Regions from separate parts of the Sporosarcina pasteurii genome, predicted to be linked through region 1. Evidence: predicted binding sites of a transcription regulator. Region 1 holds the regulator's gene; each other region holds the start of a gene.
What was found. The regulator CtsR, encoded in region 1, represses protease genes until heat stress. The targets are predictions, from matches to a motif close to ATGGTCAATAAAGGTCAAACA.
Positions count from the first base shown of each region.

Region 2: a site for CtsR is predicted at 1,408-1,428, ahead of clpP (ATP-dependent Clp endopeptidase proteolytic subunit ClpP). Genes of this name have one in related genera too.
Region 3: a site for CtsR is predicted at 1,029-1,049, ahead of AB1H92_RS10940 (ATP-dependent Clp protease ATP-binding subunit). Genes of this name have one in related genera too.

Region 1 covers NZ_CP160452.1:3,150,676-3,152,945, reverse strand. Annotated here, with positions in the region: gene AB1H92_RS15370 (hypothetical protein) at 1-994, shown strand, start outside; gene AB1H92_RS15365 (CtsR family transcriptional regulator) at 1,203-1,670, shown strand; gene AB1H92_RS15360 (UvrB/UvrC motif-containing protein) at 1,708-2,262, shown strand; gene AB1H92_RS15355 (protein arginine kinase) at 2,252-2,270, shown strand, end outside.
Region 2 covers NZ_CP160452.1:2,659,528-2,661,797, reverse strand. Annotated here, with positions in the region: gene whiA (DNA-binding protein WhiA) at 1-275, shown strand, start outside; gene AB1H92_RS12775 (HPr family phosphocarrier protein) at 304-561, shown strand; gene clpP (ATP-dependent Clp endopeptidase proteolytic subunit ClpP) at 732-1,328, opposite strand; tRNA gene AB1H92_RS12765 (tRNA-Arg) at 1,515-1,586, shown strand; gene AB1H92_RS12760 (hypothetical protein) at 1,797-1,955, opposite strand; gene AB1H92_RS12755 (LemA family protein) at 2,134-2,270, shown strand, end outside.
Region 3 covers NZ_CP160452.1:2,309,826-2,312,095, reverse strand. Annotated here, with positions in the region: gene AB1H92_RS10950 (prolyl oligopeptidase family serine peptidase) at 1-334, shown strand, start outside; gene AB1H92_RS10945 (metal-sulfur cluster assembly factor) at 385-693, shown strand; gene AB1H92_RS10940 (ATP-dependent Clp protease ATP-binding subunit) at 1,077-2,270, shown strand, end outside.

The sequences.
Region 1 (2,270 bases):
TCATATTCGTATGAAAATGCCAAACCTTATTTTCTACGGAGATGTTCAGCTTGAAATTGATGATGAAGGGAAACCATTTTATATTCGTTCATATGGAAACTTTATTACTGCACGTGACGGTTTTGATGTGAAAGGAATTATCATGGTTGATTCAAAAACAGGTGATGTAAAAAAATATCCACTTGCTGAGATCCCAGCCTTTATTGATGGGGCAGTTGCGCCTGAAGCGGTTAGTTTACAAAACAGTTATTTTGGAAAGTATATTCACGGTTTCTGGAATTCTGTCTTCGGGAAAAAAGATGTGAAAATTCCATCTGATGAAGGAACAGAAGCAAATGTGAGTCCGATATTCGATGAAAACGGCCATATGTATTACTTTACTGATTTCACAAGTCCAAAAGAGGGTGTCGATTCGATGCTTGGCTATGCCTTGACGGATGGTCGAACAGGAGAAGCAACGTATTACACTGGAAACTTAGAAGAGTCGTATATGGATTCGCAAGGTACTTTACAAATTATTGAGAAGAAATTTATTGAAAAGAAATGGTCTGGCGAAATGCCGGTACTCTACAATTTTTACGGGGAAGCTAGCTGGTTAACGCCGGTCTTGGATTCAAATGGTTTCTTACAAAACTATTTTATTGTTTCCGCGGCCAATCCTGAAGTTTCAGTATACGGCAATACGCCGAACGAAGCGTTAAAACTATATAAAACGGCACTTCAACGTGGCGGCAGCTCCGTGGACGGCAGTTCAAATGCAGAAGAAGGGAAAACAGCGATTACTGTCCAGCGTGTATTCAAAGAGCGCGTAGGCGAATTCACACTCGTATCGATATTAGCGGACGACGGAAGAAGTTTCCTGGTCTCTTCTGAAGTTGCCCCATATTCAATCTATATCCAGGAAGGCGATAAACTTTCCATCACCTACCTAGAAACGGGCGAACTCTTCCTACCAGTGAAGGAACTAAAAAATATAAGCGTGGAAGCTGAATGAGTGTATAAAAATAGAATGGACTTTCTTAATTTAAGTAGGAAAGTCCATTTTTCTATAATTAAATGATTAAATAATGATGGCTTAAGCCGACACTATCATAGTCGAATAAATGAATGCGTATCGATTGCGAACCATGTGATTCGTCTGTACAATTAAGTCAAAGATAGTCAAAGTCAATGAAGACACCTGGCATGAAAGAGGTGAAGAAATGAGAAATATTTCTGACATCATTGAAGGATATTTGAAGGCGATTATAGAAGAAGAACAAGACGGCGTAATCGAAATCAAAAGAAGTGAAGTTGCAGAAAAATTTCAATGTGTCCCTTCACAAATTAATTACGTGATTAATACACGTTTTACAGCTGAACGTGGTTATGCAGTTGAATCGAAAAGAGGCGGCGGCGGGTATATCCGAATTTTTCGCGTTCGAGCAAATACCCGTAAAGACTTAATTGAACATATTTTAGCAGGTCTCCAAAATGGTGTTTCGCATACAATGGCATTCGATATTGTATATCGACTGTTAGAAGAAGAGGTTATTACAGATCGCGAGTCGAAACTTATATTGGCAGCAGTTGATCGGGCGACGATTCGAATTCCGTTACCTGAACGTGATGAACTGAGAGCGCGTGTTTTACATGCCATGCTCGTGACGCTTATTTATGAAGAGTTTTAATGAAAAATCAACTTTACAAATGTGAGGTGGCATGTAGATGATTTGTGAAAAATGTAAGGAACGGCCCGCATCCGTTGTCATTACGAAGGGCTATATGGGCGAGTCGATTGAGCATCATCTATGCGAAAAATGTGCTTTCCAATCAGAAGCGTTTCATTTTAGTCCAAATGAGGAACCTTTATCTATTCAACAATTTTTATCTCATTGGTTTGGCGGTGGCGATACATTCCAAACGCAACCAAAAAGGCGAGGCACGACAGCCCATCAACTGGAATGTCCTGATTGTAAATTAACGTTTGGAAACTTTCTGGACATCGGCAAGTTCGGTTGTGCCACTTGCTATGAAACATTTAAAGAACGACTTCCGCATGTGTTTGGGAAGTTGCACAATGGGCAAACAACCCATACAGGTAAGATACCTGTTTCATTTAATGAATTATATGCGATTAAAAGAAAAATTGAAGAAGTAAGAGTAAAAATGCAAGAAGCGGTAGAAGCGGAACGGTTTGAAGAAGCTGCCGAATTACGCGACGAGGCAAGAATGCTGCAACAACACCTTTCCAATGGAGGTGAAGCATACAATGTCGATTGAGAAGTTTA
Region 2 (2,270 bases), 490 kb from region 1:
ATTGTGAGACAGCTAATTTAAATAAAACGATTGGTGCAGCCCAGCGACAAGTGAATAACATCGAATTTATTCAACGAACGATAGGACTTGATCAATTACCGGAACGATTACAAGAGATTGCGCGTTTAAGGTTGGAGCATCAGGACATTACTCTAAAAGAACTTGGTGAACTTGTTACAGGTACGAAAGTAAGTAAATCAGGCGTCAATCATCGATTAAGAAAAATAGAAGAAATAGCGGATAATCTCCGAACTGGAGGATTAGGAACTACATAATACCGTGAATTAAAGGAGAGAGTGCCAAATGGCAGAAAGAAGAGTAACAGTAAATATGAAGCCTGGATTACAGGCAAGACAAGCAGCGTTATTTGTCCAAGAAGCGAATCGCTTTGGGGCTGATATATTTTTAAAGAGAGACGACCGACAAGTGAATGCCAAGAGTATTATGGGTGTCATGAGTCTTGCCATTGCGAAAGGATCGCAAATTACATTAATCGCGGAGGGTAATGATGAAGAACAAGCATTGGCCGCGCTTGCAGAGCTTGTTGAAAAAGAAAATTAAAGATAAAGATGTTACAAATAAACAGCGGATATTTATGTGAACTGCACCCTAATTATTGGATGACTCTAATCGTTAGGATGCAGTTTTATTTGTATCAACGTTCTTTGGCTAGTAAGCAATAAAAAAAGAGTCCGGTGCAATACCGAACTCGAAATTGAATGACTGATAGGTTATTGATTAGTTAAGTCGTTGCGCGTTAGGATATTATCGATAAGACCGTATTCTTTCGCACGCTCAGCTGTCATGAAGTTATCACGCTCTGTATCTGCTGCAATGACATCAATTGGCTGACCTGTTCTTTCAGCAAGAATTGTATTGAGTTTTTCGCGTAGGAATAAGATACGTTTCGCTGCAATTTCAATTTCAGTCGCTTGACCTTGTGCACCGCCAAGTGGTTGGTGAATCATGACTTCAGAGTTCGGAAGTGCATAACGCTTACCCTTTGTTCCAGCTGCAAGTAGGAACGCACCCATTGAAGCAGCCATACCTATACAAATTGTTTGAATGTCAGGTTTAATAAACTGCATTGTGTCAAAGATTGCCATACCTGCTGTAATGCTTCCGCCTGGACTGTTAATGTAAATCGAAATGTCTTTGTCAGGATCCTCTGCTTCTAGAAATAGTAGCTGTGAAACGATAGAGTTTGCAACGTTATCATCAATTCCGCTACCAAGCATAATAATCCGGTCTTTCAACAAGCGTGAGTAAATGTCGTAAGCACGCTCGCCCCGATTCGTTTGTTCAATAACTGTTGGTATTAAATTCATTTCATTTCCTCCTTCAAGGTGGATATTGTAGTCCGTTGAAATGAGTTTCCCATTCAACCGTACTCTTATCATACATAGCATGGTCAATAAAGGTCAAATATAACGCTTTTTCAAAAAGACCTTGCAAAATATTAGTTTTAACAGTATAATCTATAATGCTTGCTGTCATTAAAGTGACTTCAATATGCCCTCGTGGTGTAACGGATAACACATAAGATTCCGGTTCTTACGATAGGGGTTCGATTCCTCTCGAGGGCGCTAATTCAAAACGTTTATAGAAAAAACTAAGAAAATCTTACAAACTTTAAAGTTTGTAAGGTTTTTTGTTGTACTAATGATTACCTTTTAGCAATGTGAGATCCGCTTATAAAAAGACCTTTACCGATTTTACGGACAAGGTCTCTTTATGATCGAATAAAAAAACACTTGAAAAATTTGGCGCTCTCTACGCTTACCGTTTTGTGTATCTTATTGATTAAATCGGTTTTCACGTGGATCTAATGTGACGTTATGCTTTCTCTTATGCTTCTGTTGGTCTCTGTTTACTTCTCGTATATTGAATTCTGTTCCGAGTTCCACATCTTCTGGGACTTGAATCGGTTTTTTATTTGAATTTTCTTTAGGCATTTGTCGCCACCTCCATCTCTTAGTATGTGCATGTGTTTTTAATAATATGCATAACATAAAGAATGGATACACTGAAAATGATTAAAGTATCGCTGAAAAGCCAAATGCTTGGGCATAAGTTTAATAGTGCAAGTAAAGTGGGTAAAGTAAAAATAACAATTTATTGAGGAGTGGTATTTTGAAAAGATTACTCGGACCATTAGGAATCATAATAGGCATCGTTGTGCTCCTCGCAGTGATACTTGTACCGAGTTACAATAAGTTTGTGACATTAGAGGAAAATGTTGACCAGTCTTATGCACAGGTTGAGAATCA
Region 3 (2,270 bases), 840 kb from region 1:
AGCAAAAGCGCAAATACATGAGTTTGAACAAAAAGGATTTACATTACCTGTAACAGCAGAAGAGAAAAATCAATTACTAGAGAATATTTCTCTATTTGATATTACAAGAGACCCCTTCTCTTTAAAGGGAAGGCCAGTTTATTTTTGGCATGGTAAAAATGACCAAGTTGTCCCGTACGGACCGACTTTTAAATTTTATAAGGAAGTAAAAGAAACATATTCTGATAGACCGAATGATTTTGTTTTTGTCACTGATAACAACGCAGCACATGCGGTGACACGTACAGGCATGCTAGATGCGGTCAGTTGGCTTGCAAGTCATTTGAATGAATAAGGAAACATTGTTATGATGGAGTTAAGTCTAGAATGGAAAGGAAGATGAGCATGAGTCAAGAAATGAAAGATAGTATGATGGGTGCAATTGAAAACGTAATTGACCCAGAACTTGGTATAGATATTGTAAACCTAGGACTTATTTATGATGTAGAATTAGACGATGAAGGTAAGGCAATCGTAACGATGACACTTACATCAATGGGATGTCCGATGGGGCCGCAAATTGTGGCGAATATTAAACAAGAACTTATGGAGCTTCCAGAAGTAAAAGACGTTGACGTAAATATCGTCTGGAATCCTCCGTGGTCAAAAGATAAAATGTCACGCTATGCAAAAATGGCACTAGGCGTTAGATAAATAAAATAAGTTGTTAACCATATAGTTAACATTTTATGAAACTGTACAATTTTTTCTAAGTTGTACAGTTTTTTTATGTTTACTAATAAAAATGTAATACCAGAAAAGGGGCGTTACCCTAATTCCTAATGTGATGAACTCCCCGCTCAGTCACGAATTCCGCCCGCGTCCAATTGAATTCCTCCCAGGTCCAGTGTACTCCGCGTGCCTGACCGGATTCGCCACGAATTATCCAAACTACGTAAGTTTAAGTCATATGATAAAAAGGGATAATAAAATATAAGCTATTAAAGCAATATTCTTTACCTAAACGTCTATTTCAATTTATAATCCAATTAGTCAAGAAAGGTCAAATATTAATGGAAAGGGTGATATCAATGAGAATGCAAGGGGAACAAGATGAACGAACTCCGTTAGAACAATATGGGCGAAATCTTGTTGAAGATGTAAAAAATGCAAAGCTTGACCCTGTTATCGGTCGAGATGAAGAAATTCGCAATGCGATTCGTATTTTATCTAGAAAAACAAAAAATAATCCAGTGCTAATAGGTGAACCTGGTGTTGGAAAAACAGCGATTGTAGAAGGATTAGCCCAAAGAATTGTAAAAGGGGACGTACCTGAAGGATTAAAGGGTAAAGAAATTTTTGAGTTGGATATGAGTGCGCTGATCGCGGGTGCCAAGTATCGGGGCGAGTTTGAAGAAAGATTAAAGGCTGTCTTGAAACAAGTGAAAGATAGCGAAGGGCAAATTATCATGTTTATCGATGAAATCCATACGATTGTCGGTGCTGGAAAATTGGACGGGGCGATGGATGCGGGTAATATGCTAAAGCCGATGTTGGCACGTGGAGAGCTTTATTGCATCGGTGCAACGACACTTGATGAGTATCGTATGTATATTGAAAAAGACCCAGCGCTTGAACGCCGCTTTCAACAAGTCATGGTCCGTGAACCATCTGTTGAAGACACAGTTTCTATTTTACGGGGACTAAAAGAAATGTTCGAATTGCATCATGGCGTGCGAATTCATGATCGTGCCATTGTAGCGGCTTCCGCCTTATCAAATCGCTATTTAACCGAAAGATTTTTGCCGGATAAAGCCATCGACTTAATCGATGAAGCAAGTGCGATGATCCGGACGGAAATAGACTCGATGCCTCAAGAATTAGACGCGATCACTAGAAGAATCATGCAACTGGAAATTGAAGAGCAGGCGCTCACCAAAGAGAAAGATGCAGCAAGTCAAAACCGTCTAGCATCGCTCCGGGAAGAGTTGCAACAATTAAAAGATTCATCAGCAGATATGCGTGAACAATGGGAAGCGGAAAAGAGTACGTTAAATGAAATTCAAGAAAAACGCAGTGAATTAGACCGCTTGCGTCGCGAATTAGAAGACGCGGAAAATCGTTATGATTTAAATAAAGCAGCTGAACTTCGTCACGGAAAAATTCCGGCGGTTGAAGCTGAACTAAAAGAGGTAGAAGCTCCTTTATTGGACGGCAAAGAATCGCGTTTATTACGTGAAGAAGTGACGGAAGAAGAAATTGCGATGATTGTTGCGAGGTGGACGGGAATT